DNA from 3 places in the Pseudoalteromonas sp. GutCa3 genome. Region 2 is predicted to be linked to each of the others. Evidence: predicted binding sites of a transcription regulator. Region 2 holds the regulator's gene; each other region holds the start of a gene.

What was found. The regulator LexA, encoded in region 2, represses DNA repair genes until DNA is damaged. The targets are predictions, from matches to a motif close to TACTGTATNNNNATACAGTA.
Region 1: the regulator LexA is predicted to act here: its motif matches at 3,715-3,734, upstream of uvrD (DNA helicase II).
Region 3: the regulator LexA is predicted to act here: its motif matches at 1,983-2,002, upstream of CXF64_RS12805 (exonuclease domain-containing protein).

Annotation. Positions count from the first base shown of each region.
Region 1 is NZ_PJBK01000039.1:574-9,368, forward strand. It holds gene cysQ (3'(2'),5'-bisphosphate nucleotidase CysQ) at 1-768, opposite strand, end outside; gene nudE (ADP compounds hydrolase NudE) at 761-1,333, opposite strand; gene yrfG (GMP/IMP nucleotidase) at 1,395-2,042, shown strand; gene CXF64_RS08265 (dUTP diphosphatase) at 2,058-2,681, opposite strand; gene CXF64_RS08270 (YacL family protein) at 2,787-3,155, opposite strand; gene CXF64_RS08275 (hypothetical protein) at 3,272-3,496, opposite strand; gene uvrD (DNA helicase II) at 3,799-5,964, shown strand; gene CXF64_RS08285 (GNAT family N-acetyltransferase) at 5,942-8,011, shown strand; gene CXF64_RS08290 (chemotaxis protein) at 8,114-8,795, shown strand, end outside.
Region 2 is NZ_PJBK01000014.1:71,827-83,729, forward strand. It holds gene ctaD (cytochrome c oxidase subunit I) at 1-1,019, opposite strand, end outside; gene coxB (cytochrome c oxidase subunit II) at 1,019-2,161, opposite strand; gene lexA (transcriptional repressor LexA) at 2,645-3,262, opposite strand; gene CXF64_RS01350 (PaaI family thioesterase) at 3,430-3,870, shown strand; gene CXF64_RS01355 (hypothetical protein) at 3,871-4,251, opposite strand; gene CXF64_RS01360 (membrane protein) at 4,565-5,290, shown strand; gene CXF64_RS01365 (chaperone modulator CbpM) at 5,366-5,686, opposite strand; gene CXF64_RS01370 (DnaJ C-terminal domain-containing protein) at 5,686-6,654, opposite strand; gene CXF64_RS01375 (endonuclease) at 6,886-7,539, shown strand; gene CXF64_RS01380 (S41 family peptidase) at 7,640-9,259, shown strand; gene CXF64_RS01385 (hypothetical protein) at 9,259-9,630, shown strand; gene hmpA (NO-inducible flavohemoprotein) at 9,711-10,892, opposite strand; gene CXF64_RS01395 (NnrS family protein) at 10,913-11,903, opposite strand, start outside.
Region 3 is NZ_PJBK01000073.1:89,385-101,287, forward strand. It holds gene CXF64_RS12805 (exonuclease domain-containing protein) at 1-1,971, opposite strand, end outside; partial or broken gene CXF64_RS20975 (protein phosphatase) at 2,101-2,280, shown strand; gene CXF64_RS12815 (DUF6445 family protein) at 2,319-3,038, opposite strand; gene CXF64_RS12820 (SapC family protein) at 3,031-3,771, opposite strand; gene CXF64_RS12825 (tryptophan halogenase family protein) at 3,810-5,366, opposite strand; gene CXF64_RS12830 (TonB-dependent receptor) at 5,438-8,731, opposite strand; gene CXF64_RS12835 (RNA polymerase sigma factor) at 9,079-9,651, shown strand; gene CXF64_RS12840 (FecR family protein) at 9,644-10,747, shown strand; gene CXF64_RS12845 (sugar porter family MFS transporter) at 10,784-11,903, shown strand, end outside.

The sequences.
Region 1 (8,795 bases), on a different contig from region 2:
TTTTTGCCATTCCCAGTCTGGATGCCCCATCACTATAAAGTCAGGGTTCTCAGTACTCTCGCGTTGGTTGTACGTTAGCGGGTTAAATTCTGCATCGGTAATACAACCACCGGCTTCTTCAACAATAACTTGTGAAGCACCTGTATCCCACTCTCCCGTTGGACCAATTCTTAAAAAACAATCTGCTTTGCCTTCTGCAACAGTACAAGCTTTTAATGAGCACGAACCAATAGCAATAGTTGTAAACTGACTATTTAAATACTGACTCACCGCTTCTATTTTTTGGCGGCGGCTCACTGCAAGCGTCAAGTTCTCTGGCGGCGCTACAGATATTTGCTTATCAATTGAGTTTTCACGTTTAAAGGCACCATTTTTAGCTGTAGCAAAATAAGTCACACCTTTTGCAGGCCAATGAATAACACCAAGCACTGGGTGATTATTTTCAATCAATGCAATATTTACTGCAAAATCGCCACTTTCTAAAATAAACTCGCCTGTGCCATCCATCGGATCGAGTAACCAATAACGCTGCCAATCCTGTCTGTCGGCGAGTGCTGGTATAGGTGTTTCTTCCGACATAATCGGAATATCGGGTGCTAAGACTTTTAATCCAGCAACCAGTACGTCATTTGCTGCTAAATCAGCTTTGGTAACAGGCGTATTATCTGATTTCTCTTGTTGGCCAATATCACCTTTTTTATAAATGGCCATAATTGCATCGCCAGCACGCTCAGCTAATTCAATACACGGTTCGATTAATTTATTCATCGGCAGCTCCAGACGCTAAATACTTATCTAATAATAGCAAAGCTGCAACACTGCGTGCTTCGGTAAAATCTTCTTGGTCTAATAATGACTGCCACTGAGTTAATGGCCACTTAACAACAACAAGCGGCTCTGGTTCGTCGCCAATAAGGGTTTGTGGGTATAATTGCTTAGCAAATAAAATATGCATAGTGGCATTAAAGTAACTCGGCGCCATTGTTACTGTTCTTAATGGTTTAAAATACTCAGCACCAAAGCCAATTTCTTCTTTAAGCTCTCTGTTAGCAGCTTGCTCTGGCGTTTCACCCGGATCAATTAAGCCTTTAGGAAAACCTAACTGGTAATCGTTTGTTCCCGCACAGTATTCACGTACAAGTAGTAATTCGTTGTCTGCACTTAACGGAACAATCATCACTGCTCCCCGGCCACCGCCGCGAATTCGCTCATACTGGCGCTCTTCGTTATTAGAAAACTTTAGCTCTAAAGACTCCACAGTAAACAAGCGGCTTTTAGCGACAACATTGTTACTGAGGATTTGTGGTGGTGTTGGGTGCTTTTTCTGTGTCATTGGCGTTAATTTGCTATCATGGCAGTTAGTTCAATAATAAACCTTATAAGTTGAAATTCCTATGTTAAATTGGTCAAAAATCGATACCGTTTTGCTCGACATGGATGGAACATTACTCGATTTACATTACGACAGTCATTTTTGGCTTAACGTTATTCCTCAACAACACGCATTAGCAAGAGGTATTAGCCTAGATGCAGCTAAAGCAGATATTTTAAAACGCTATCAAGCTGTGAGTGGTCAAATACAGTGGTATTGTTTAGATTATTGGGAGCAGCAATTAAGCTTGCCTATAATGGAGCTTAAACGAGAGTCTCAGCATTTAATTAAAATGCGCGAAGACGTACCTCATTTTTTAACTGAGCTTAAAAAAGCAGGCAAAGAGTTAATTTTACTTACCAACGCCCACCCTGAGAGTGTCATGCTTAAATTTGAGAATACAGCGATTGATAACTACCTAGATGGCGTAGTGTCGACTCATGAATATGGAGTAAGTAAAGAGCAACAAAGTTTGTGGCATAAAGTGCAAGATGACTTAGGCTTTAATAAAAGCCGTACTTTATTTGTAGATGACAGTGTGCCGGTATTAAATGCCGCGCGAGAATACGGCATTGAGCACTTACTTGCAGTTGCTAACCCTGATAGCCAACAACCACATAACGAGATAGCCGATTACCTAAGTGTTACCGACTATCGTAAGATTATCTAACTCAGTTTACGTGGGCTAGATTTTTGGGTAACGCGCTTCTAGCCCTTGATATACTAACTTTGCAAAATCTGCATGTTCTGTATCAAGGCTTTTAACTACTTCAACTAAATGCTCGTTATCTTCTTGCCCGTTCCATTCTTTAATATAGCTACCATCTTTGTAACCGTGATCTTGGCGGAAAAAGTTTAACGTATTTTTACCTACGTAGCCGCGATATAAATCATCAATATCCATACCCATTTGCGCCATACAGCCGGCAAAGGCACCTGCATTAAACGTTTTATCAGCAACAGCAGACGCCGCTAATATTTCTAGTGTTTGTTTAAAGTCATCAGCTTGTTGAGCATTACTAAGCTCAGTTTCAAGTTGCTTTGCTAAGTCTTCGTAGCTAGTTTCGCCGTCAATTCTAAGCGATAGACCAAAATGAAAAATATCAACCAACTCTAAAATAACTTGTTCAGTATCTGGTGTTTGTTTTTTCCACCATTTCCAACCATGATGATCTAGCATTTCAGCACACTCAACCCAAATAGCACGGTACCATTCAAACCCTTGAGTAAACCATTGCTCATGTACTTTAGTATTCATGGCGTTTTGCATTTCTAGCATCACTACTAGCTTGTTTAAATTGGCAGACATATCAACTCCTGTCGTTTTGGTTGGCGTAATTTTCGTTGCTGTAATAATACAGATAAAATGCTGATTGTGCATTGCTGTATATTTTTATTAGTGTGCTAATTATGTTTATCGTGACGTCGTAAACTCATGCCATGAATCAATTAAATCAATGAAATCTTCAAAGCCACAACCACTACTTAAACCATTTTCTTCAAGCGCTAAATCGTCATCTTGATACGCTATTAGGTCTTCGCTGTCTTGATGAAGCGCATGGGCTTCAAATAGTGCTTCGTCTTTGGTTAATATTAAATCTATTTCTTGGCCTTTTAGCGTTAGCGGCTCATAGCTTGAACTCACCGATGCAATAAGCGCTTGCACCATGGCCACTTTGTCTTTGCCTATTTCTTCGTTTAGCCAGCGACCAATAATAGCGTGTTCACTGCTTATTTTAATACGTAGCCCACTAATAGGGTCGCGAATAAATTGATATTCCATAGGGTTTGCCTGTAAATCTTTAATTGCGTAATTATATACGTAAACGCCCGCAAACCACAGGACATATAAAGTAAAATAGCGCCACAAGGGCGCTATTTTACTCAACTTTAAAGCCGTTAACTTCGCGATCTATAACGCGCTGCGTCAATAATCGACCATAAGTAAATAATAGGCACAAGTACAAAGCCTACAAGCACATAAATTAGTGCGTAACTTATTATAATAGCGAGTGCAAAAAATATAGCCGCTAAAATACGCCCTTGCACTAACTGCCCTAAGCCAGGAAAAAATATATTACATAATGCTGCGATTACGTTACCGCCAGAACCTTGATCTGCCATACTAACCTCTGTATTTATTTGATTTTATAATTATTTACTTACACACTCTATGCCAATTTATTAAAGCTTACAAATCAAATAGTTAAATTAGCCTAGATTTAGAGAGTTAGTATATTTTGCTAACTTTAGGTCAAATTAGCAATTTTTGTTATGCGTTTACGCTTTTTATTCGCTTAGTTAATTAGCAAGTTACTCGTTTTGAACGCTATTTTATAAATAGCTGTTTATAAAAACAGTATTTTATTTAGCCTAACAAAAACACCTGTTATACTGCCCACAATATTGATTAAAAAGGCGTAACGATGGACGTTTCACAATTACTCGATGGCTTAAATGACAAACAACGCGATGCCGTTGCAGCCCCACTACAAAACATGCTGGTATTAGCAGGTGCTGGGTCTGGTAAAACACGAGTGTTAGTTCATCGTATTGCGTGGCTTATGCAAGTTGAGCAAGCCTCCGCTTACAGTATTTTTGCAGTTACCTTTACTAATAAAGCCGCTAAAGAAATGCGTGGCCGCGTTGAAGAAACACTAAAAGCCCCTGTAGGTGGTATGTGGATTGGTACTTTCCATGGTTTATCGCATCGTATTTTACGTGCTCATCACCGTGAAGCTAACTTACCTGAAGCCTTTCAAATTTTAGACTCTGACGATCAGCTTCGGATGATCAAGCGCTTATTAAAATCGATGAATATTGATGATAAAAAATGGCCCGCTAAGCAATTTGGCTGGTACATAAGCGCCAAAAAAGATGAAGCACTTCGCCCTAAAGATATTCAAGCATACGATATTAATGAGCAAATGATGCTGCGTGTTTATGCCGCCTATCAAGAGGCCTGTGATAGAGCGGGCCTAGTTGATTTTGCTGAAATATTACTACGCAGCTACGAAGTGTTAAAAAATAACCCTACGTTACTGCGTCATTATCAGCAACGCTTTGCGCATATGCTCGTAGACGAGTTCCAAGATACAAATACCATTCAATATGCTTGGTTAAAATTACTTGCTGGCGATACTAACAGCATTATGATTGTAGGCGACGATGACCAAAGCATTTATGGTTGGCGTGGTGCTAAAATCGAAAACATTAAACGTTTTTTAACTGACTTCAGCGCAGAAACAATTCGCCTTGAACAAAACTACCGTTCAACCGCGACTATTTTGAAAGCGTCCAACGCATTAATTCAAAATAACTCAGAACGTATGGGTAAAAGCTTATGGACCGACGGTAACGATGGCGAACCAATCTCTATTTATGCAGCATTTAATGAATTAGACGAAGCGCGCTTTGTAAGTAGCAAACTACGAAGTTGGTTAAATGCAGGTAATGCCCTGCAAGATGCCGCAATTTTATACCGTAGTAACGCGCAATCTCGTGTACTTGAGGAAGCCATGCTACAAGAAGGCTTAAAATACCGTATTTATGGTGGTATGCGATTCTTCGAACGACAAGAAATTAAAGATGCGCTTTCGTATTTACGCCTAGTAGGTAATCGTCAAGACGATGCCGCGTTTGAGCGTGTAATTAATACGCCAGCACGCGGTATTGGTGATAAGACATTGAGCCATATACGAGATTGTGCACGAGCAGAATCGTTACCGCTTTGGTATGCCGCAAAAGCAATTGTAGAACAACAGCACTTATCTGGTCGTGCCTCTGGTGCAGTAAGTAAGTTTGTAGAACTAGTCGAACAAATAGAAGATAAAATTAGCGATCTAACTTTGCATGAGCAAGCCAAGTACACAATTCAAACCTCAGGCTTGATGGCAATGTACCAAGCTGAAAAAGGTGAAAAAGGCCGTGCTCGCGTAGAAAACTTAGAAGAGCTAATTAGCGCATGTGACCAGTACGAACTTCCTGAAGACGAAGAATACAGCTCGCCTTTACAAGGCTTTTTAGCACATACATCTCTTGAGTCAGGTGAAGGGCAGGCAGAAGAGCACGAAGATGCCGTACAAATGATGACGCTTCACTCAGCTAAAGGATTAGAGTTTCCGTTAGTGTTTATGGTGGGCGTAGAAGAAGGCATGTTCCCTTCTCAGCAAAGTAACGAAGAGTCTGGCCGCTTAGAAGAAGAGCGCCGCCTTTGTTATGTAGGCATGACACGAGCAATGGATAAGTTATACATTAGCCATGCTGAGAGTCGCCGTTTATACGGGCAAGAAAAATACCATAGCCCATCACGCTTTTTACGCGAAATACCTGAGGACTGCGTAGAAGAAATCCGTATTAAAACACAGGTTTCTCGCCCACCGGCCGCCGGGCGTTTTAGCGCATCAGTTAGCCATGCCGCATTTGAAGACAGTGGCTTTAACTTAGGGCAACGAGTTTTGCATGCTAAGTTTGGTGTTGGTACCGTACTTAATTACGAAGGCAGTGGCGCGCAATCTCGCGTACAAGTTAACTTTGACGACCTTGGCAGTAAATGGTTAGTAACGGCCTATGCACGATTACAAGCTGTATAAAGCTCACCTAAATGAGTTAAAACAACAACTAGCTGACGCGTATCATCGTCAGCTAGTGTTGATTACGGGCAGCCCTGCTTGGTGTTATGAATTACTTAACTCATTAATAGATGAAAACAATACACTTGTTGTATCCAAGCAGTGCGCGATTAAAAATTCGTACTGGCCTACTCGCACTCACCAAATTTTAGGGCAAGAATTTGCTCATGCTGTTTACGATGGTTTTAGTGGTTTACACCCTGATAAACTTGCAGCACTTACCGGCACCGTTAAAGCAGGCGGTATACTGTTTTTATTACTGCCTGAACTAGATGATTTAGCCTCTTGGCAAGATCCAGCATTAAGTACAGTGCAATCACACGGTCAGAGTATTGACTACAGTTTATTTAATCAACGTTTCGCGACTATTATTAAGCGATTACCCGCTTTTCATTTTGGTGAACAAAATGGCTGTATTAGTAATCTCGTCAGCTCTGTTACGGATAATAAAATTGATTATCTACCACAGCAAAACTGCGTTGAACAAATAGTAAAAGTAGCTAATGGCCGTGCCAACAGACCTTTACTCATTAATGCTGATAGAGGTAGAGGCAAGTCGGCAGCACTTGGCTTAGCTGCCGCAAAATTGACTGATAAAAAAGTAATTATTTGCAGCACTCAGTTTAAAGCGACCCATAGTAGCTTTAAACATTTAGCCAACGAGTTGAGCCTTCAATACAACGCTGAACATAAACAGCTCGCCAACTTGCACTACGTTGCACCTGACGCGTTATTAAATGCATTACCTGAGTGCGATTTATTACTCATTGATGAAGCCGCCGCGATCCCTGTTCCGTTATTGCTAAAAATGCTAGCTCATTACCCTCGTATAGTATTTGCAAGTACACTGGTTGGGTATGAGGGCAATGGTAGGGGTTATACCATTCGCTTTAGTAACTATATAAAAGCGCACTATAAAGCCTCTAAAGTTGTAACGCTTGATGAGCCACTGCGTTTTGCTAAACACGATCCCCTCGAGAAGCACATTCGCACCTTGCTTGCACTCGATGCACAATATAAAGAGTTAAGTAGTGATCAATTAGAGCAGCCAGTTCATAGCGAAATAACTCAGCAATCCCTTGTAAACAATGAGCCTTTACTGCAACAAGTTATTGCCCTGCTTGCATTGGCTCACTATCAAAGTAGTGTAAACGATTTACGCCAACTACTAGACGCACCATCGCAACGAATATTCATCTGCAAAATTAACAATCAATTAGTTGGTGTATGTTTAATCGCAATAGAAGGTGGTTTAAGTGAAGAACTTGCTCTACAGGTTATAAGCGGAGAGCGCCGCCCACAGGGTCATTTAATGGCTCAAACCCTCTCACAACTTAGTTTTAATAATGACTACTTAACACAGTTGAGCGCTCGCGTTGTACGAATAGCGATTGATCCTAGTTCTCACAATATGGGTTTTGGTAAAAAGCTACTTAGCTATTGCGAGTCGCAAGTAAAAAGCCAATGTAGTTGGTTTGGTGCAAGCTTTGGTGCAACAGCGCAGCTACTTAACTTTTGGCAAAAACAAGGGTTTGATACCGTAAAACTGGGTTATCAACGCGATAAAAGCACAGCTGAACATTCAGCGCTTGTGGTTAAATGCTTAAGCAACAAAAGTGCAATTATCCAACCTTTGAAAAAGCAGTTTAAAAACGACTTTTTTTATGCTCTTTTAACACACTTTAAAACACTGGATTGGCAACTTGTAAGTATTTTAATTGAAGGATTTAGCGATGAGTTAGTAAGCCCCGAGACTCGCGAACGATTAGCCTTGCTCGTAAACAGTAACTTCACTCAATTTAATATCTCTGCGACTCTTTGCCAGGTAGTGAATCAGTCTCCTTCTTGTATGTCTCAATTAACAGAGTCTGATAAACAACTTTTAATAAAGTTAGTGCTTCAAAATGAATGTAATGAAAAAGTGATTCAACACTTAGGTTTATTAGGAAAAAAGCAGCTTGAGAATCAATTTAAACGTGCCATAAAAAACCTCACTAGTGCCATCTAATAACTCCTAGTTACCTATCTCTATTAAATCTTATCCATCTTTAAGCTATTTATTTAATTTGTTCTATCCTTAAAGCATTAACAGATAAATTAAGATAAAGGCATGGAATTAATAAACTTTAAAGTGGGCTGCAAAACAATTTCACTTAAAATACTCGATATTTTATTAACAGAGCGCTTTGACAATAATCTAACAACTTTACCCAACAATAATAAAAGCTTTATTGGTGTTAAAGATTATATGGATATACCAACGCCTGTGTTTGATTTAGGTATTATTTTAAATAATATCTCAACCGAACAAAGTAATGCGCATGTACTAAAACAACTAAGAACATGGCAAGAAAAACTATTAAGCTGGTTCAATACCCTTCAAAGTAACTTGCTAAATAGCTCGGCTTCTATTTCAAGCAATGATGCAGAACTACAAGATTTTGTTATGTTTTACAAAGAGTTCAACACCGATAATGAAGACTTAAAACTAACAATGTCTCGACTTAACGAACCTTTCCAATCATTGCTAAAAACGATAAAAGAAGCTATATCAGCTCATAATCAAAGCGATTATAAACAAGTATCAGCTCTGCTCGAAAAAATTAAGCGTAGTAACCTAATTCAGCTAGAGCGTTTATTCGAATCAGCTAAAGAGCAAATAACCTTAGACTATAAACCTATTATTGTTTTTACCACTAAAGACGGCTTAAACCCACACGTAGGGTTATTGGTAGATAAAGTCGAAGATAATATCGACTATAAAAAAGAAGACATTAAACCACTAGATAAGC
Region 2 (11,903 bases):
CAATTAAATACTTTTACTCCTGTAGGTACCGATATAAGCATGGTCGCGTACATAAAAAACAACTCGCCAGCGACCGGCATCCCAGTGGTAAACATATGATGAGCCCATACAATAAAGCTCAATAGTGCTATGGAGGATGTGGCGTATACCATTGAGGCATAGCCAAAAAGTTTTTTACGAGAAAAGGTAGGTACTATTGTAGATATAATGCCAAAGGCAGGAAGAATCATTATGTATACTTCGGGATGGCCAAAAAACCAAAAAATGTGTTGGAACATCACCGGGTCGCCACCGCCTGCGGCATCAAAAAAGCTGGTCGCAAAATACTTATCGGTAAGTACCATAGTGACAGCGCCTGCAAGCACTGGCATTACCGCTATTAATAAAAAGGCAGTAATTAACCACGTCCATACAAATAAGGGCAACTTCATCCATGTCATGCCAGGGGCACGTAAGTTCACTATGGTTACAATCACATTGATTGCGCCCATTATTGAGCTAATCCCCATAATATGTACGGCAAATACAAACAATGCAGTATTATCATTACTGTATGTTGTAGACAGTGGTGCATAAAAAGTCCAACCAAATGCAGGACCCCCACCAGGCATAAATAACGATGCCAATAGGATTAAAAACGCAAACGGTAAAATCCAAAAGCTCCAGTTATTCATTCTTGGCAATGCCATATCTGGCGCGCCAATCATGAGTGGTATCATCCAGTTAGCAAGGCCTGTAAAGGCCGGCATAACCGCACCAAACACCATAATTAAACCATGCACGGTGGTCATTTGATTAAAAAAGTGAGGATCGACCAACTGTAAACCTGGTTGAAATAATTCAGCTCTGATCACCATGGCCATTCCACCACCAATTAAGAACATGGTCAGCGAAAAAATTAAATATAAACTACCTATATCTTTATGATTAGTTGTGTAAAGCCAGCGTTTAAAACCTTTAGCTGGGTGATGAGCATGATGAGCTTCATTGGCGTTAGGTTGTTCTACTATGCTACTCATTAGTTCGCCTCCACTTTGGCATCAAGTGCTGCCTGTATTTGACTCGGTTGAATAACATCACCCGTATCATTACCCCACGCATTACGTTTATAAGTAATAACCGCTGCTAATTGCTTTATAGATAACTGTTTGGCAAATGCTTGCATTGCCGTACCTGGTCGCCCATGGATAACTACATCAATGTGATCTTTTATATCGCCAAGCACTATCGGGCTGCCTTTAAGTGCAGGAAATACACCCGGTAACCCCATGCCAGTAGGCTGATGACATGCAGCACAATTGGCCATATATACTTGTTCGCCTAAAGTCATTAATTCTTCTTTCGGGAGGGTTTTATCAAGTAATGCGGCATCTGCTAATGCTGCTTTTTGTTTAGCTTGCTTTGCATCTGCAAGCCACGTTTTAAAATCAGCCTCAGATTTAGCGACCACCACAACGGGCATAAAGCCATGATCTTTACCACACAACTCAGCACATTGGCCTCGGTAAGTACCTTCTTCGTTTATGTTCGTCCATGTTTCGTTTATAAAGCCGGGATTCGCATCTTTTTTAACTGCAAAATCAGGTACCCACCAAGAGTGAATAACATCGTCAGAAGTCATTAAAAATCGTACTTTTTGATTTATTGGCAGTACGAGAGGTTTATCAACCTCAAGTAAGTAGTTAGGATTTTTATCTGCAAGATTCGCTATTTCATCTTGCGGGGTAGATAAAATAGAGTAGAACTCTACATCTTCACCCATATATTCATAATGCCATTTCCATTGCGAGCCTGTAATTTTAATAGTGAGATCAGCTTTGCTGGCATCTTCCATTGCAATTAGGGTTTTAGTGGCTGGTACTGCCATAGCAATTAAAATAACAAACGGGATTGCAGTCCAAAGTATTTCTACTTTAGTGCTTTCGTGAAATTGGGCAGGTACAGCCCCTTTAGATTTGCGGTGATGAATAAGTGCCCAAAACATAATTGCGAACACTATCACCCCAATCACACAACATATTATAAATATGGTCATGTGCAGCTGATATACATTATTGCTTATATCGGTTACGCCTTTGCGCATATTGTATTGGCTGTTAGCCAAAACTGGGTGCGAAAAAACACATAATATAAGCCACAAGGTAGAGGTCAGTTTACCCATGTGACGGCTCCTTTGATGCTATTGCGAATGCAAAGCGAAGAGGCATACGGCTTAAACGCCAATTCGTTATTTTTATTTTTTTAGTCAATCTCATTTAATATTGATTGGTTTTGCTGCGCCAACAACGTGTTTGTGTATATTGTGTGTTCTCAAAACTAAAAAGCTGTGAGTTATTATTAGCTCAGCACATTAATAATTAGCTAAAAAATGAACAACAAGCAAGTTTTAGTATAAAAAACAATCAGGTGATATTGAGTAATTAATAAAAAATCAGTAATCAACTAGGCAACAGGAAGTTTAAAATATGAGCAAAACAAAGGGGTTTAACGCATTCGAAGGGGGGAAATATAAGTGCAAAAAAGTTTACAGCTTAAATTGTCAGTGAGCTATTTATGCCCTATTTTTAGTGCGAATTTAAAACAAAAAATGCGTACTAATTAGTACGCATTTATAAAACTGCTTGTTTAAAAGCTATTTTTAAAGTCACATCCAATCAGCGTTTCTTATAACGCCAACGGCTAAGCCTTCAATATTAAAAGACTCATTCTCAAGATCTACTTCAATAGATTCAAAATCGTCGTTTTCAGCATGAAGTAATACTTTACGACCCGCTTTCTCAAGACGTTTTACAGTTACGTCTTCATCTAGGCGGGCAACAACAACTTGCCCGTTTTCAGCGGTTTGAGTACGATGTACAGCAAGTAAATCACCATCCATAATACCAATATCTTTCATGCTCATACCGTTAACGCGTAGTAAAAAATCTGCAGCCGGTTTAAACATTAATGGATCTATTTTGCAGTGACTTTCAACGTGCTCTTGCGCCAAAATAGGTGAACCAGCAGCAACACGCCCTATAAGCGGTAAACCTAATTGTTCTGGCTCTTCTTCTTCAATTAACTGAATACCACGGCTTGCACCTGGTTTCATTTTAATTGCGCCTTTTTTAGCAAGTGCTTTTAAATGTTCTTCAGCAGCATTGGCACTTTTAAAACCTAATGTTTGCGCTATTTCAGCACGTGTAGGAGGCATACCAGTGTCTTTAATAAAAACTTTAATTAGTTCGAGTATTTGAGCTTGGCGGTTCGTTAATGGTCGCATACAACTGGTTTTCCATACAGTACATTTAACTGTGAGTATATACAGTTAAATAAAAATCGCAAATTTAAATTAAGCCTTAAAATAGCCAAAGTAATTTCACTTGTGTACATTTTAGGGATATAACTAAAGCTAGATTTATAAATGATTAAAAAAGCAAAGGAGTCATTATGAGTATTTGGTACCAGCCCATCACTTTAGAGCTGTGTAAGCAGTTAGAACAAGGCATTGATGGCCAAGGAACATTAATGAAAACCATGGGAATAGAAGTCACTGAAATTGGTGATGATTACTTAGTAGCCACTATGCCGGCAATTCCTGAGCATCATAACCCAATGGGAATGGTTCACGGCGGTGCTAACGTTGTACTTGCCGAAACAGTTGCCAGCTATGCAGCTAACTTTGTTGTCGATTTTACAAAATTTTACTGCGTGGGGCAGGAAATTAGCGCAAGTCATTTAAAAGCATCTCGCAACGGCACTTTAACAGCAACGGCAAGAGCGTTTCATATTGGCAAACGTAGTTCAGTGTGGGAAATAAAAATTACAAATAGCCGCAATGAGCTGTGCTGCGTATCAAAAATGACCGCAGCAGTCGTAGAGCGAAGATAGTTACTTTTCGATTGGGTAAATTGTAATTTCCATACCCGCACCAATCGCAGATATACGTAGTAATGTATCTGCATCTAAGGCTTGATTAAAGCACTTAGGGGAAGTGCCCGATTCAAAACCAATATCAAACGTTCTACGTGAACAGCTTAACCATTGCTTTAGCGCGTTACGCGAACACGATTCAATAAGCTCACATATATGGTTTATTGCTTTGTCAGGCGTGTTTACTACACCTGTTGCTTCAATACGCGCTAATTGACGGTATTCGTCTTTGTCATAATGTAAAATCGTCGCGACTTTTTTCAAGTCTGCCACTAGCAAACTAATATCTTGCTTTGATTCAAGCTCAAGATCTACATTTAAAAATTGAATTTCCGACATCGTTTCGTATTTATCCTCTAATAATTTCATTGCAAACTTTAACGTAGTTTTACCGTTATACCAAATCAACTATGCTCTATTAACCACTTTATATAGATATTTCGCAGCTTTTAAGTATTTTTTAGCGTTTAAAGCTAGCTGGATATCAAACACTCAGCTCAATTAAACAAATAAGTCATGTTAGCAATTTAAGTGTAATCTTTTTTATTTTTAAATGATTACAGTAAGCTATAGTTTAAACTGCGACAAAATGTCGCAGTAACTAATCCCATTAATGTAATAAACTAGCCTCTAAAAATAATAAGACTAAAACATGAATAAAAAAATATTTAAGTATGCTCGCAAGTTACATAAATGGCTCGGTTATTTGCTCACATTACAAATTTTAGCTTGGCTATTAGGCGGTTTAGTCATGAGCGCTATTCCTCTTGATAAAGTTCATGGGGAGCATCTTGCAACACGTACTCTTAATAACCCATTTACGCAGGCTGATTATGTTGCCTCCCTTAACGATATTGCATCTCAGGTGGTTAATCCAACACAAATAATTTTTGAGAACTTTTTAACCACACCTATAATTACAGTAATAAATAAAGATGAACAGCAAAGCTTTAACGGTATAACAGGCCGGCCTTTTGAGCCGCCAACTAAAATACAAATTACCGCAAATGCTAAAGCACACTTACTTATTGATGCTCAAGTGACAAGCGCTGTACTGCTAAAGCAAGGTATGCGAGAAGTTGGATATAAAACCAATGTTTGGCAGGTACAATTTGACGACACATTTAACACAACACTGTACTTGTCAGAAAATAACGGCAGAGTTGTCACCGTTCGCAGCACACTATGGCGAATTTTCGACTTTTTTTGGATGTTACATATTATGGATTACGATGAGCGAGAGGATTTTAATAATCCGCTGCTTATTAGTTTTGCAGCAACCAGCGTACTTTTTTGCCTAAGTGGAATATTACTACTTATGCAAAACATACGACTAAAACGATTTATCCGAATTAAAAGTAAGAATAAATCAAAGTAGTCATATTGGTTTTTAAGAACTAGCGCACTCTCACCAAAGACTAAATAAGCCCTAGGAAGTACCCAAGGGCAGATTTTATTCCAAGTGTTTAAATCGACTCAAATGTCGCTTTAACATTTCGTTTTCGAAAATCAACTCATCACGCTCATCCAGCAATTGTAAAACTAAAGCTATTGCCGACCAATCTAACGAAAAGTCATGTTGAATACGGGCCGCTTTTTTAACTAAGGTCACTGCAGATACCGTAAATTGCCACTGCGTAACATGCTTCCCCTCAATTGGAACCGCAATATTGTGCTCAACTAGCTCATATAAAATTGCTTCGCTAATATCACTACTCAAACATAGCTCTTTGCTAGTAAGTAAATCATCTTTTTGTGTCACGATAATTTGCATTATGGCTTGCTCCAGTTATTACGGGGATCAAAGTGAGCTTTTTCGGCTAATTCTTCCCAAAGTTTTTTACTGGTATCATCAACAGATGTTGGATTAACAATTTTAAGCACCGCAAATAAATCACCTTTGGCTTTTTTACTCATTAATCCCTTGCCTTTAATACGCAAGCGTTGACCAGACTGACTATTAGATGGAATAGTTAATTGGATTTTGCCTGCCAACGTAGGTAAATTTATTTTTGTACCAAGAGCCGCTTCCCATGGTGCAAGAGGGACGACTATATTTAGGTTATGACCTTCAACATCAAATAATGGGTGGGGCACTAAACTAATTTGTAAGTACAAATCGCCATTTTGCCCATTCGCTGACCCTAATCCGCCTTGCCCTTTTAGTCGAATTCGTTCGCCATTTACTGAACCTGCGGGAATTTTCACTTTAAGTGATTTTTTAATTTCAGAGACACGACCACTACTATCTCGCTGCGGTAACATAAACTCAACAGGCTTAACGGTATCAACTAAAGTCTCTTCAAGAAAAATCGGGAACTCTATTTCCACATCTTGTCCTTTTTGCGCGCTAGCGGCGTTACTTCTGCTCTGCCCGGAACGATTGAATCCACCGGCGCCGCCAAACATTGAATTAACAAAATCAGAAAACTCTTGATCGGTTTGAGGATCGCTTTGCTGGTAATTACTTTGCGAAGAGGTATTTTTACCACCATAATGACCTTGCTGCTGACGAGCACGATTTTGCTGGTGACGACGTAACTCGTCGTATTTTACACGTTCTTCTTTGTTATGAATGACTTCGTAAGCTTCTGCTATTTCTTTAAACTTATCTTCTGCTTGAGGCTCTTTGCTTACATCTGGGTGATATTTTCTGGCTAACTTTTTATAAGCTACTTTAACCGCTTTATCGTCTGCATCAGGCGATATTCCAAGCACTGCATAATAATCAACAAATTTCATTTGCAATCCAAATCCCCATATTGAGTAAGCTTTAAGCATACTCCTTAACGTATAATCTTGTGTGGTTAAAATACGATAAATAGTAAGAAATAAATGAATAGTGAAAATAACTTTGAATAAAAAATTAATCGGACACTTTTTAGTAATATAAGTGCAGGCCTTAAGTTAACTTTATCTTTTATCTTCAAGGCTTTAAACTGCCTGTTCCTGTAGTTCACATTTGTGATGGATATGACTCGATTTATTCTGGCCTTACTGGCTTGTTGTGTGTGTTTTTCGGTATCTGCCGAACAATTTACCCGTTTTTCAACGGCTAAAAAACATTTAATTAAAACCCTCCCTGACAACGCCAAAAGTATTTACTGCGGTTGTGATATTAAAAAAGAAGGCAAAAAACTCATTCCTGATCCTTCTAACTGTGGTTACATTCCTCGAAATACACTTACCCGCTCAGGCAAAGTAAATGTGCGAGCACTACGCATTGAGTGGGAACATATTGTTCCGGCGTGGGAATTTGGTCATCAGCTACAATGTTGGCAAGATGGCGGACGTAAAAACTGCCGTAAAGTAAGTGCTAAATTTAGAAAAATGGAAGCTGATATAAATAACTTAGCGCCAGCTATTGGCGAAATTAATGCCGATCGCTCTAATTATCGTTTTGGTATGCTTAGCGAAAACGCCACACAGTATGGTCGTTGCGAAGTAAAAGTAAACTTTAAGCAACGTGTAGTTGAACCGCCTGTCTATGCACGTAAACGTATAGCCGACACTTACGCTTACATGCAGAAAACATACGGTTTAAAAATCTCTGATAAACAGCAAAAGTTATTTAATGCGTGGAAAAAGCAAGCATTTGCAGATACAAGTAGTGCGAGCAAGCTCTAAGCTTTAACACTCATTTACATAAATCAAAGTTATAAATGTTGAATAAACGAGCGAGTGTTGTAATATTTTAAACAACTTATTTACAAAAAAATCCTTAACTATGTTTAAAAATAATAAAACCTCGCTTGCCATTTTTGCAGCACTTTCGGGCTTTGCTTTAACGGGTTGTGGCGGCGGAGGCGGTATCGACTCTGCTCCAGTAGTTACCACGCCTATAGTTACAACACCTGTTAGTAGCAGCCCAACATGGACAGCGGCGGTATTTGAGCCCTCTAACGATTTAAAAAACTTTTGCGAAACCCCTCGTACGGGTAACGATCCCTTTAATAACAACAACCCCTACCCAGATCAAGCGGGTTCTGCCCTTTATGAAAAGCTTTGGCTTCGCTCTTGGAGCGACGAAACATACCTTTGGTATGATGAGATTGCCGATAACGACCCTGAAAGCTTTACAACAGTAGCCGATTATTTTGCCCAATTAAAAACAGAGCAGCTTACCGACTCAGGGGCAAAAAAAGATAACTTTCATTTTTCAGAACCTACTGAAGATTACTTTCAAGAAGCGCAATCGGGCGTTACTTCTGGTTACGGTATAAATTGGGCGTTTATTGGCGATACAGCCGACCGTATTTTACGCGTCGCTTATCTTGAAGATGATTCGCCTGCAAGCCAAATAGGCTTTCAACGTGGTGATACTGTACTTTCAGTTGACGGTGTTAGCATTAATACCAATACAGAGTCGGGTGTAGATACGCTTAACGAAGGTTTATTTAGTCCTACTAACGGCGACTCACATACTATTGTTGTACGCAGTAACGATGGCGCCGAAAAAACATTTAATGTAACCGCTGGCAATATTGAACAAACACCTGTTCAAAATGTTAAAACGATTACAACCGCAAATGGTTCAAGCGTGGGTTACATGCAATTTAATAGCCATATAAGCATTGCCCAAGAAGGGCTTATTGATGCGGTAAATAAGTTTAAAACCGATGGTATTGATGAGCTTGTAATCGACTTTAGATATAACGGTGGTGGTTTATTAGCACTGTCGGCACAATTAGCTTATATGGTTGCCGGTAATGCCAACGTTAACAACCGCTTTTATTATCAAACTCAACAAAACGATAAACAACCCGTTGATTCGCCCTTCCCATTTATTGATGAAGAAATAGATTACTCTACTTTTTTTAGCACAGGTGAAAACCTACCTGATTTAAACCTATCAAAGGTTTATGTATTAAGCACATCAGGCACCTGTTCGGCATCAGAAGCTTTTATTAATGGTTTAAAAGGTATAGACGCAGAAGTTATTTTAATTGGCGACACAACCTGCGGTAAGCCCTATGGCTTTACCCCAACTCATAACTGCGCAACAACCTATTACACTATTCAGTTTAGTGGCGTAAATAGCAAAGGATTTGGCGAATACGCTGCGGGTTTTACACCAACCCCTACTCCACAATTTGATGCTGATGTTCAAGGTTGTGAAATTGAGGACGACTTTGATCATCAGTTAGGCGACAGTGACGAGGCCGTTTTAGCCACCGCATTATTTCATGTTGAAAATGGCAGTTGTCCAGTTAGAACGGCTGCTGCAAAAGCAGAACCAGCTAATTTTTCAAGCTCTCGTGAATCTCTCATTCCTTTAAATATGCCGGTACAATTTACCCAGCGTAATATGGACTTAACTTGGCCAACGCTGGGTGAGGAAAGGTAATGGCTAAATTATTACTCCCATTAGCCACCTTGCTCGCTTTAGGCGGATGCCAAAGTGTAGATAGTGAGCCTGCTAAACCCGCTATATTAACGAGCGTTAACCCCAGCGTTATTACAACACTACAACAGGCAATTCAACAAGCTAAGGGAGGCACATTAGTAACACTTGCCGATTCGGTATTTACTAAACGTAGCGAACTGCTAATTGATCATGCAATGAGTAAAGGGTCTGATGGCAGAGTAATTATGGGCGCGCATAATATAAAATCTGAGAAGTTTATTTTGCAACTACGTAATAACCAATGCGAGCTTTACTATCCTAAAAAAGAGCTTACTACAGTACTTGAAGGTGTTACCTGTAAAGAGTTATAAGGCACTTTATTAATGTTTATAAATTAATAAAAAAGGCGCGCAGCATATCGCTGCGCGCCTTTTTCTATTTTAAAGCGTTATTACAAGTCTTGATGCGGACCAAACACTTCATAATGAATCTGCTCGTTTTTAACACCTAACTCAAGTAACTGGTTTTTTATAAATGCCATAAAACCGGCAGGACCACATAAGTAAAAGTCACCATTACTCAATGGTAGCTGTGCTTGTACTGCGTTTAGGTTCATTAACCCAGTAAAGTCAGCGCCCTCTGTCGCTTGGTTAAACCACGTCATTGTTTGTAAGCGGTTATAAACTGCATTTAACTCATTTAAATATTTTGAAAACGAATGCTGCTGAGTATTTTCGCAGGCATGTAAATACATAATCTCTTGATTAGAGCTGTCACTTAATAACGTTTCAAGCATAGCCAACATTGGCGTTTGCCCAACACCTGCTGAAATGAGTACCGCTGGGTTTGTGTTATTGCGTAAAAAGAAGTCTCCTGCCGGCGGGTATAACTCAACAATAGTGCCTTGCTCTAATGAGTGTAAATAATTAGACACCATGCCAGGCTTTGGCTGTAGCTCTTTTTTAACACTAATACGGTAGTTTTTAGCGTTACTTTTTTGCGAAATAGAATACTGGCGAATTTCTTCATATTCAGCGCCCTCTGGCTTAACTTTAATACCTAAATACTGCCCTGGTTTATGTGTAATAACAGCTTCGCCATCAACTGGCGTAAGTGTAAAGCTCGTTACTAGTTCTGATTCAGCCTGTTTGTTGGTTATTTCAAATTGGCGAGTTCCCGCCCAACCACCGTGTTTATTTTTACTGTGCTCATACAAAGCAGCTTCTTCGGTTATACAAATATCAGCAAGTACGCCGTAAGCTTCGCGCCAAGCGTATTCAACATCGGGAGTAAATTGCTCAGGAAGAAGCTCTTTAAGCGTACCAATTAAGTGTGCACCTACAATAGGGTAATGCTCAGGTAAAATATTCAAGCTTGTATGCTTATGATTAATACGTGTTAGCGCTTCTTTTAATACGGCTAAATTATCAATATTTTGTGCATACGCAGCCAATGCATTAAAAAGTGCAAATTGCTGACGACCTGTATCTTGATTCGCCATATTAAAAATATTTTTAAGCTCAGGATTATGGCTAAATAAACGCTTATAAAAATGATCGGTAACAACCGTACCCGCCTCTGCTAATAACGGAACTGTGCTTTTTACAATCTCAATGGTTTTATCAGATAACATATGTGTTTCCTATGGATGAACTAACCACGACGCCCATCAACACGACGCCGCGTTAATATAGGTGTGCAGTGAATTAAAAATAATGAAAAAGCCACTAACCACAGCAAAGCACTTATTTGCCAAGCAAGGTGAGGCCCAATAATAAAAGGGAGTAATGAACGAGTAATAGCGGCCACAAGCAAAAACGCAAAAGCAACAGCCATGTAATGAGGAATAGCGAGTGTACGCCCTGTATGACCATGTGATACACGCGTCATCATTGCTAAAATCATCATACCTATTGTGCCAATAGTGATTAAGTGCAGCGCATCTTTAAATTGTATTGCACTGCTATAAAAGCTAAATGCAACCATCATTAACCCTACGCCTAACGCTAAGTAGGAAAAATGTAAAGACCATAACAACGGCACTCTCAATACCTTGCTATCCCACCAAAAACCAGCCCTGACCAGGTGAAGCGCAGCAACAGTTGCAACAACTAACGCAGGATTAATCGTGTTCAAAAACAACTTGTTGATGAAAAATAAAGTGATAGCCAAAATAGATAAATACATCACCGCTTTATCTATTTTAGGAGTGCGAACTTGTGCGGTTAAACCTAGACCTTTAGCGGTAAAAAATGGTAGAACGCGACCCGCAACAATGCCAACTAGTAAAGTAATTACCAGTACTGCGGTATCAACCACACCAAGTGCAAGCTGCATGTTTTGTTTTAAAACAAGTATTAAATACAATACATTGAGCCCACAAAGCACAGCTAAAATAGCTAAAAACGGATAGTTACTTTTGCTATTGGCTTTTAATAACATATTAGCCAGTACTGCTATGGCGCCTAGCCACCAAATAACTTGTAATGTAAGTGCAGCATATAAATTAAAATGAGCAATATCAGGCAATATCACAAAAAAGGCTAAGCGCGCTGCAAGCCATATAAACGTAAGCCACATAAGGGCTTTCCCACTTATGCTCGGTACGCCTGTCCATGTTTGTGCAGCGGTAAGTAAAAAGCCA
Region 3 (11,903 bases), on a different contig from region 2:
AAAGTGCCCTACCATCTCGCATTCTTTTTTAATAAAGCCGTAGTCAAAATTAACGTTATGGGCTACAAAAATACTGCCTGCGAGTTTATCTAATAGCGGCTTGGCTATATCGGAAAATACAGGTGCGTTGTAAACCATACTGTCGCTAATACCGGTTAATGACGTAATAAAGCCAGGTATATGGCGCTCGGGGTTAACTAAGCTCGTCCAGGTATCAATTACTTTACCGTGCTGTACTTTAACTACGCCAATTTCGGTAATCCGGTTACCGCCTTTTAAGCCGCCCGTGGTTTCTATATCGACCACGCTGTAAACACGGTTTGGATCTACAAACCATTTAACTGCGGCAATATGTACTGTAAAGCCCACATTTTTTAAATTATCTATGGTGGTAAGTTGGTTGCGCCTAATCTTATCGCCCGGGGCTTTTACCTCTTCAAAATGTACTTGGCCATTATTAATTACCATTAAGTCGGGGTAGCCGTCTTTTAGCTGTAAATAATGTTTACTCATGGCTGTTAAATGAGTAATTAATGCCTCAAGTGGGCTGTTTAAAATGAGCGCCTCTAGTGGCTCTAATAAATTGCTGCGCCATCTAAACAAGCCGTTAGGTTGGTCAAAGTATTGCGCTGCATTTTTGCATACCAAATTAAGTAATGCTTGTGGCGTTTGACACTGTGCTAAGCGCTCATTTATCTGTGTTTGCTGCGCTTCATAAAAATTACCAAGCCTTAATACTTGCGGATAAATATCAAACTCATTGCATGGTGGATAAGGCGACTCCACAAATAACTCATGCCAAAATACTAAACCAAATAAACTTTGCCAAAGCATGTTTTCGGTATTAAATACAGCCATACCTTGGCGAGTATAATAATCGTTTACGCCCTGCTCTACTTCACCTCGGTACAGTTCATCTATTTCTAGCACGCACTGAGTATCGGCAAGCATTGCACTTAAACGCGAACGTGTTTTTTTATTAAACTTACGCATTAAAAAATCGTCAGCAAAATACAGTAAATCATCAGTAAGTGGGTTTTCGATAATGGCTTCTAATCGAGCTTTTACCCACTCTTTATTGCCAAGCCTGTATTGCTCTCTTATTTGAATTTCTTGTGCTTCGCTATCATCCGCGCACCCTTCTAGTAAGCTAAAAGCAAGTTCGCTATCAACTGCTTTTAGCTGCCTATAAAGCCTAACTAATAATTTATTTTTTAATGCAACAGCTATTGCACCATGTGCAGCTTGCACTAAAACCTGTGACGCTAAAGCAACATAGTCGCTCTCATCTGTTATATTTTTAAATGCTAACCGGTAACGGTTTAATAAATAGTTTGATTGCGCTTCGTCAAGTGTTTCAAAGCGTGACAAGCTCTCACTGTGCCCTTCGCGTGTAGCGGTTAAGCCTAAGTCTCGCATTACAAAACGATTTTGATGATTCACATCTCCACTGCTTAGTTTGCCTGCAAATAAAAACTCAAAATACTCGTAGTAATCACTGCGGTTATTAATTACATACTGGCTATAAAGTGGCGCAAGCTCTTGTGGGCATGCTTTAAAAAACTCACGCGCAATATCCACCAGCGCGCCTTTACCGGCGCTCTTTTTAAAGCTTATTTGCTCGTCGTAATTACTTAGCAACTCAACCAAAGAAGGTTTGGTTAAGTGCGCTAAAAGCTGCGAATAATGCTGCTCGTTTGGCTCAAATAAAATATCGGCTTTTTTAAGCGTATAAATAGCCTGATGCGGTGATGTTATTTCTTCATAATTAAGCGATTGCGCCTGCACCAAATAAGGCTTTCGCGAGTACACACGCGCCAACATGCACTGGCTTTGTTCATCTAGCTGGTTAATTTTACTAATAAATTCACTATGTTTAGGCTCAAGTAAATGCATACATTTACTAGTTACAAACTCAATAAGCTCTCTAAAATGCGCTAAATAGTATTTTGCTGGTAATTCTTTTTTCATAATATCGCCATAACTGTATATAAAAACAGTATCTAGTATTTATGCTTATTATTCAATCTTAAACTTGTAATCGGTAATGCTTATAGTTGCCATATCAAAATAATGTAGAGTCAATAAGCACTAAATGTAAAAAGCGACATATTACAAGCCATACAACAAAAACAAACCATTGCCATACATTGCAAAGGTGGCACCTGCGGCACAGGGTTGGTCGCTGCACTTATTTTAAATTCGACAGGTTACACATAAGAAGAGGTATACAACCTAGTACAAGGCATTCGCCCTAAAGCACTCACTATAGAGCTGTAAAAAGAGTACTTTGAGAGTTTTAGTCGGTAATAAAAAAGCTAGCGTAAAACAGCAAAGCTACTAATAGTTAAACGCCCATTAACTGGGTCGCAGGCATAACCATTAGACGCGTTTATATTACCGGAATGCAATAAGTTACTTGGGTATATAACTGCGCGATTTAGCTTTGCCTCTACTCTGTAAACTTGCTCAAACAAAGTTGTACTTCCATTTATATATTGTGGATTTTTATGAAGCTTTTGCGCCATGGCTTGTTGCTTAATAGCTTGCCTATAAAGCATAAGCCGCTCTTTTGTTATACGTTCATACCCTAAGGATTTATGCTTATAAAATGAAGTGCCACCATGAGTTTCATCACATAAAAAGTGCACCATAGCAAGTTGATTCATATTAGGTGTATCAAAATGAGGGAGCATTTGTATTGGCCTGAGCTTATCAGGCTCAGTGCATGCAATTGAAAAAGCAGAAAGAATTACATCAAACTCGCTTTTATCCGCCATATCAAAGTGCGAATTAATAATTGGCGCAAGCGCTTTTAACCGCTCGATATAACTAAGCGGTGCTGCTTTTCTTACTCCTGGGTAAAAATCACTTTCTTGTGCGCAAAACGATTCTCTAGCACTTTGAGAAAACACAGCAAAATTAATAAGCGCATCTACATTATTTACAAAATCATCAATAACAATAATTGGGGTTTTCTCTTCCCCTACAGTATGTATGTGTAACGCCGTATTTTCGTTTAGTTTAAAATCAATCATCGGCTAAATTAAGCACTGCATTTTTACGCTCTATCAATGGGTATATTTGGCCAAGTGAGGTTATAACAGTATAAATAGCGGGTAATAAAGCGCTTTGATGTAAAAGCGTAATTTGATCACTATTAAGTTGTGCGAGTCTTTCTTGGTTAATAGTGTATAGGCCGTTTAACTTTGTTTTTTGACTGTTCTGAAACGTTACCTCAAGCGATAATGGCTGCAGTAGATCATGCTGTAACAAGGTATCAATTAACTTTTTATTGTCTATTTCGCCCTGTAGTAAATGCCCTAAACACTGCTTTATTTGTTTGAAATAGCTACTTTCTTCTGCGCTTTGGGTATAAATTGGTTCTAAATTATTCTGGCTTTGCGCTCGATTATTAACGACTGCTGGGCTATTTAAATTAATACACACAGGGTATTGAGTTTGCTGCGCATGAGTATCACCAACAAAAAATGGCTGACGCTGTAATTGAAGCGGTAAATACACGCCCTGCCACTGCGAGTTCTGATAAAACAAGTTCTCATGTTGCTCAAAGCCTAATAAAGCATTGAGTGTAAACTCCCCTGTTTCTGAGTTTTTTGCAAAAACTATAGGCTGCTGAACGGCAATTTGATTAAGTTCCGCCATAACAACAGGGATCATATTAATGTTTTCAGCGTGTGATTGTGCTTTTTGTGTATCTATTTTTATATGCTGATGAGCACTTTGCTCTAATGCGACTAAATTTTCCATGTGTGTCTCTTTATTGTTTTTATGTGTAAATTTTTAAGCTAAATAGTGCTAAAGCCATGATTCTTAATTTTATTTAACAATTCTCGGTTACTAGGTAAGTTAGTGACTGCTTGGTTTATCATGCTTTTATTTTTATCAAACTGACTTTTAGCAAAAACAGTGTCTTTAAGCATATAGGCAGTTGTGCTGTAGTCACTTTTAAAGCCCATACCATATAAAACATATTGATAACTCGCCGCTGGAAACACCTCATTGTTACTTGTAAAGTCGTGGTCAGCAGGGGCGCGGTATTGCCATAATTTCATTAGATCTTGTAGGCTTTGAGGAATCGTTTTTGGGTCTCTGTTATCGCTCCAAAATGCGTTATCGTCACGGGTTGATAAAATATAGTGTAACTTTAAAAAGTCGATTATTTTTTCCCACCTATAACTAAACGTCTCATTAAAGCGCTTGGCGGTAATATCCATAATATCGCGGGTGTGGGGGAGTTGTTCGCTGATCATCTGCGCTGACATTTCTACTAATACCAATGCAGAAGCTTCAAGCGGTTCCAAAAAGCCAGCCGAAAGCCCAACTGCAACACAGTTGTTCTGCCAAAAGTGTGAGCGATGGCCACTTTTAATAGGGATTTTTCTGATGGTGAGTGAATCGATTTTATCGCCCACGTACTCTTTGAGTTTTTCTCTTGCTTGGGCTTCAGTACTATATTTACTGGAATACACATAACCAACACCACGACGGTGTTGCAAGCCTATATCCCAAATCCAACCAGCTTCTTGCGCAGTTGAAATTGTGTGAGACGCAATGCTCTCATCTTCATCCTCATAAGGGACTTGCACTGCTAAGGCGGTATCAATAAACAGCACGTCATCGCAGGGCTTAAAGGGAACCTTGTAATGCTCGCCTAATAACAATGATGAAAAGCCGGTGCAATCGACAAATAAATCACCGCTAATTTCACCTTGTTGTTTTGTGGTAACGCTTGCAATATCGCCATTTTTAGCACTATTGACCTGCGTTACATCGGCTAAAATATGTTTAACGCCAAGCTGCTGCGTACAGTGTTTTTGTAAAAAAACAGCAAATTTTACAGAGTCTAAATGGTAGGCATAATTGGCTATAGCAGCATATTCTGGTGTACAAATTGTTTTAGGGGCAAGCCCTTGCTCACAAATAGCTTCTTGGTAACACACTGCGTTTGAAAAAGACGTTGACTCTGCTGTGTTATTTAACCAATGCCCTGCCATATCGGTTTTTGAAAAGCCCTGCGGCAGAACTAATGGATGATAGTAAAAATCATCATCGCTGCCATCCACCCATTTGGCAAATTTTGCTCCTTGCTTAAAGCTTGCTTCACACTCGCGTATAAAATCGGTTTCGCTAATACCAAGCGCTATTAATGTACTGCGCATAGTGGGCCACGTGCCTTCGCCAACACCTATAATTGGTATATTTGGAGATTCAACTAGCACAACGTTAAGACCATCGGGCGTATTACTCTTATGATGTGCCGCTAATCGACCTGCTGTTAGCCAGCCTGCTATACCACCACCAATGACAACCACTGTTTTTATTTTTTTATTTTTCTGGTTCATACTTGTTACCTATAAAGGCATATTTAAAAAGTGGCTACTACTAAATGTAAAAGCCACTTTTATTATTTAAGTTAGAAACTTCCACGAACACCTAACGCAAAACGTCGCCCGCTATCTTCAACCATTAGTAATTGATTAGAAAAGCGACCACGTTTGTGTACGTATTCTTCGGTTAAGTTTATACCTTCAAAGAACACCGATACATTTTCGGTAATATCATAGCTTCCACTGGCATCGAGTTGTGCATAGTCTTCCACTATAGTGACACCATCACCATTTAACTGCGTAAGCGACTGTACAAAACTATCACGCCAGTTATAGGCTAAACGCGCCTGAAATGGGCCATTCTCATAAAAGCCAACCACATTATAAGAGTCGCTTAAGCCTGTTAATGCAAATACTTGAGTTATATCTGCAGGATCTAGTTCTGCATCGCTGTCTACAAATGTCGCATTAACCATAAAACCAAAGCCACTATCAAAACTATGCTGTAGAGCCAGCTCCCAGCCGTCAACAATTGCCGACTCGCTATTATTTGGTAACGTATTGGTAAACACGGCTGTAGAGTCGGCAGCATCAGAGTTATCTACATCATTGCCTGTAGAAGGGTCTGTAAGTAACCCACCACCAGCAAGCTCGAACGTTAAGTCTTCAGTGGTGTTTATAATGAAGTTAGCAACGTTTTTTCTAAAGTAACCAGCTGATAAGTAACTTGCGTCGGCGTAGTACCACTCTAGTGATAAATCTAAGTTATCGGAGGTAAATGGTTCAAGTGCAGGATTACCTGAGCTTGATGTTAAGTTGCCACCTTGGCGAGTAGTTTCGATAACAGTCACTGGCGACATACTATCGAGCGTTGGGCGCGTTATCGTTTGTGATACGGCAGCACGGGCTATCAAATCGTCATTAATTTCAAGCTTTACACTAAAGTTAGGCAAAATAGCTTCGTAATCTGAGCTTGATGAAATATTTTTTACTGCACCAAAGTTAGCCAACATCTCGGTTTTATCTAAAATAGTTAGCGCGCTAACTGGCTCATCTGTGCCTTTTACTTTTACATCGGTACTTTCGTATCTAAAACCAGCAGATGCATATAACGGCATGCCAGCTAGCTCGGCCTCAAAGTCAAATTCAGTGTAAAATGAAAATGTATCTTCTGTTATTTCAAACGATTTATTGCGTTTAACTGCATCAAAACTAATAGGCTGACCATTCGCCGCAGCTATTTGCTCAAGGTACGCAAAGTTTGCCTCTCCATCATGTGCAAGCCATGACGTTGGCATACGACCGCTGCCGCTCACATCACCTAAAAAGTCATCTCCTGCGTCAAATACAAATTGCGCTAAGCCATCCATACTTGGGTCATCTGGGTAACCACAAAAGGTACAGTGAATACCTACGCCTTCGTTGTCCCAACGATCAAGGTTTTTAGTTTCAGTTGAATACATGGCACCAAATTTAACCGCGATTAACCCCGATGTACCTTCGTTATTCCATACACTATCCCAACGAAATTGATCAACAGTATCTTCAACAGCCCAACCACGGCGGAGCATTACATGTGCTCGGCTATTTGCTGTATCTAAATGATTAGACACTCCATCAGGCGTTACCCCTGGATCGTAAGCCACACCATTCAGTTCTTGTTGGCCACTATAAATATTAGGGTTAGCTGAGGAAAATTCACTGGCGTAAGGCAAAATGCCACCGTCTACTTCAAAGCGCACTCGGTTAGCATAGCCAATCAACGATAGCTGATCGCCACCGCCATTATTAGCCTCACGCTCGGCTTTTGAGTGGCTCAAATCAAACTTCATATTTAAGTTATCGTTTACATGCCAATCAAAATTAAGACCAAGTGCACTTGAATTTGTTAGACGGTCAAACTTTTTAGCGTGCATATCGGTGGCAAGACCAACTTCTTGGTATAAATCAACTACAGTGCCATTTTCGTCAACAGTTGGCCCCGCTGCATCACCAAAGCCTTCTAAGTTTGGTGCTGTAAACCAGTGCCCGTATGAAGTTGTATCGGCCTCTACATCAAAATCGGAGTAAAGTGCGTCAGCAGTAATCACTAAATCATCTGATGGCGCATACTGAATAACTAAGTTGGCATTAGTGCGTGTGCGTGTTTCTGTAGTAACTTTGTGATCATAATTGCGTGGCGAAAATATATTACCACTGTAAGCTTGCCCACTTTGAGTTTGCGGGTTTGAAACACCGACGTTTTCGAGCCATCCATCTACTTGAGCTTGGTTTAAGCGTGTTTCGCGCTCTTGGCGAGAAACGGCAAACAACAAACCCAGTGTGTCATCATTAAATGTATTACTAATTAACCCTGAAATTTCTGGTGTGGTTTCTTCGCTATTTTCATCGTAAATACCTTTAACACTACCCGCTATTTTAAAGCCACTAATCGCAAATGGACGCGCCGTATTAACGTTTACTGTTGAGCCAATACCACCAGATTGCATAGTGGCCGTTGAGGTTTTAAATACATCTAGGCTTTTAACCAATTCTGATGCAATGGTATCAAAGCTAAATGCACGGCTTTGATTCTCTGATGCCATTTGGCGTCCGTTTACTAGTACAGTATTAAACTGCGGGCCAAAACCACGCACCGTAATAAGCTGCCCTTCGCCGCCTGAACGGTCTATTGAAACCCCAGTAATACGTTGCAAAGACTCGGCTAAATTTGTGTCAGGAAATTTACCAATATCTTCTGCTGAAATGGAGTCAACCACGCCACCGGCTTCTCTTTTTGCATCCATGGCTCGACCAAGCGAGCCTCTAATTCCGCGTACTTCTATTATTTCTGGATCTTGTACTGCTGTTTCTGCAACTGCAGGAAGGGTTGCCATTGTGCTTAATACAGCTAGTACAGCACTCGACACGCCATTTTTTTTATAGTTAGCCATGTTGTCAGTTCTCTCGAAGCTAGGGTCTATTAAAATAGAAATTTGCCCATCTTCGCTAACTTGCATTTGCAAGCCGGTACTGTCGAGTAAAATCTGTAATGCATTTATTATTGAATACTCGCCAGTAATAGTATTTGTTTGTAACTGTTGAATTTTATCCAACGGAAAAAGCAAAGTAATATCGGCTTGCTCGGCAAAGTTTATTAGCGATAAATCGGCCCTTTGTCGAGGAATGTTAAACATTGCTTTTTCGTCCACCGAGCTCGCTTTCACCTCTGTGGTGACTAAGCTAAAAACAAGCACATATAGCGGTAAACAAAGTGGCAAATGTATACATTCCATGCGTATAGTTTTTGGCCATACACAGAATGAAGACGAGTGACTTTTTATTTTCCTCCATAAATATTTTTTATTTTTTTCAAATAATTTATTTTTTTGACTAGCCATACTTATTATTACTAAACCTTTATTATTTTTTGGTGTGCAAAAAAAATGTTGTGGGGTTTCAACTAAAAAAGTTAAATATATTTTTATATTAATTAATTGGTTATATGAACACGTATAATTATAGAGCTAGCCTATACGTGTTAATAATTTGAAAAACTGTAGTACACTTGGTATTCAAATTACAAGCTTTTAACAACAAGGATTGATAGTGCCTGCAATTTTACAAATAGAAAAACAATTTATTTTAAAATTGAGTAGCGGATTTTTTATTACCAATCGTCTTAAGCTGTAATGGCAAAACAATAACAACAATTGCCAAAACCACACACACACGAGACACACACTCAATGACAAAAGACACACTATTTTATAAGGCTTATCTGGCCTCGCGCAAAGGTCTCTCAAATGTAGTGGCACGCATAGTACCTCCACATGAAATTGAAGACATTGTGCAAGAAACTTACGTGCGAATTTGTCAAATAAAAAACACTGAAAACATTAGCTCACCAAAATCTTTTATTTATAAAACGGCGCGTAACCTAGCGCTCGATTATCAAAAGCAAGCCAATATACGACTAGTCGATAGTATCGACAACATGGAAGCATTAGAGCAACTCTTAGCAGAACATCAGAAAGACGAAATGTACGAAAATGCGCTAACCGATTGCGAATTTTCAAATTTTTGTGAAGCTGTCAGGCTTTTGCCTGTTCAATGCCGTAAAGTGTTTGTATTAAAAAAAGTGTATGGTTATTCGCAGCGAGAAATTGCTGCTCAATTAAACCTTAGTGAAAGTACCGTGGAAAAACATATAGCAACCGGCGTAAAACGTTGTACGCAGTTTATGCGTCAATCTGAAAAAAGTGTGTATGGCAAACCGAACTCTTCTTCACAAAAAAGTGCTGGAGGTAGTCATGAGTAATGTCCACCATATAAGCGAACGAAATAATAAGGCCGTCGAAGACGCACGCCTTGATTGTGCTAGTGAATGGCTTGCCAAGCTCGATAGAGGTTTAACTAAACCCGAAAAAGACGCATTGCAGCTATGGTTAGCTCAGTCATATAAAAACGTCGAAGTATTGCTTGAAGTTGCACACCTATGGGACAAGATGGGTGAACTTAGCCGCTTATCTGATCTATTCCCGCAATCACAATCTAGACAAAAACGCCTCCCTGTGTGGTTAGGTGCAACGGCCGCTTCTGTTTTATTGGCTGTTGCACTTAGCTTTTTTCAAGAAGCATTTAATTTTTCATTTTTTTATCCCGTTAATCAGTCAGCTGTTGTCGCTAAGCAACTTAACTTTCAAACGGGTGTAGGTGAAAGCAAAGACATAATTTTGCCAGATAAAAGTGAAATCACATTAAACACTAATAGCTTTGTACAAATAAGATATACCCGAGACTCTCGAGTAATTAACTTACTGCGGGGCGAGATACATATAAATGTGGCGCATGATAAGACACGGCCTTTGAGTGTTATTGCTGGTGATAAAGTTATTCAGGCAGTAGGCACTGCGTTTAATGTTGAAGTGGGTAAAAAACAAATAGAGTTAATAGTCACTGATGGCAAAGTGCTTGTTGCCGAACAAACTAGTTCGCAACCATCAAACCTCCAAAAAAATGGAACAAATAAGCTTGGTAAATATTTATCAAATAACTCTACAGCAGTTTCTAAAGGTGAAAAGCTCGATTTAAGTTTCAAAGGTAAAATAGCTAAGCACGTTGAAAAAGTAGACCCTATAGATGTAGCGGCTAGTCTTTCTTGGCGTAAAGGAAGCCTTATTTTTAGAGGCGAATCTCTTGCCGATGCCATGGCCGAGATTAGTCGATATACGAATATAGACTTTGAGCTTTCTGATGATGAGCGTTTAACAAGGGTACAAGTCGCTGGTATGTTTAAAACAGGCGATGTTAAGGGCTTATTAGAAGTATTAAATAATAATTTTAATATTAGTTATGAAAGAATTAGCCCAGATAAAATTCGTTTAAATTACGCAGATCCAAGCGCTTCAATATAGTACAGTACACAATAATAAAAATCAGGACACACAATCATGACATCATCTTTATCGCCGAGGAATAATAGCTCGGCGCACACATCAAACACGTGCTCACTTTTTTACGTAATTTTTATCTCTGCCGTTGCTGCTATTGGTGGCTTTTTATTTGGTTTTGACTCGGGCGTTATTAACGGCACGGTGTCGGCACTCGGTAATGCATTTAATTCAAGCAGTGTAGCTACGGGCTTTAATGTAGCGTCTGTGTTACTAGGGTGCGCCCTAGGTGCGCTGGCTGCGGGGCCGCTGGCTGATAAGTTTGGTCGCCGTGCAATTATGATCATCACCGCGATTATTTTTGCCATTAGTGCATTTGGTTCGGGCATTAGCGAAAGCTCTGCGGAGTTTATTTTTTACCGTTTATTTGGTGGTTTAGGTATTGGTGCGGCATCGGTATTAGCGCCTGCTTACATTGCTGAAGTTGCGCCACCAGCACTTCGTGGTCGTTTAGCTACATTGCAACAACTCGCTATTGTATTGGGTTTATTTGCTGCTTTTTTAAGTAACTACTTAATTGCTGATGCAGCAGGCAGCGCGCAAAATATTTTAATGCTTGATATAGCCGCTTGGCGCTGGATGTTTTGGGCTGAGCTTGTGCCTGCTGTGTTGTTTTTAATCGGTGTTTTGTTTATTCCCGAGTCGCCTCGTTATTTAGTGGCGCAAGGTAAAGTAGACGATGCAAAATCGGTATTTAGTAAAATATCGAACGACAATGTTGATGCGCAAATAAGCGATGTTAAACGCTCATTGCATAGCGATACAAAGCCAAGTATTCGCGATTTATTTATTGATGGCAGTAAAAAAGTACACCCAATTGTTTGGGTGGGTGTGGCGCTGAGTGTGTTTCAACAATTTGTGGGTATTAACGTGGTGTTTTATTACGGCTCTGAGCTGTGGCAAGCCGCTGGGTTTGACGAATCGCAATCGCTATTTATAAATGTATTAGCGGGCACTACTAATATTGTATCTACTTTTATTGCCATTGCCCTAGTTGACAAAGTTGGCCGTAAACCACTGCTATTAGTAGGCAGTATTGGTATGTTTATCAGCTTAAGCGCGCTTACTTATATATTTGGCAGTGCAGGCCTTGATGAAGCAGGCAAACTTGCACTTAGCG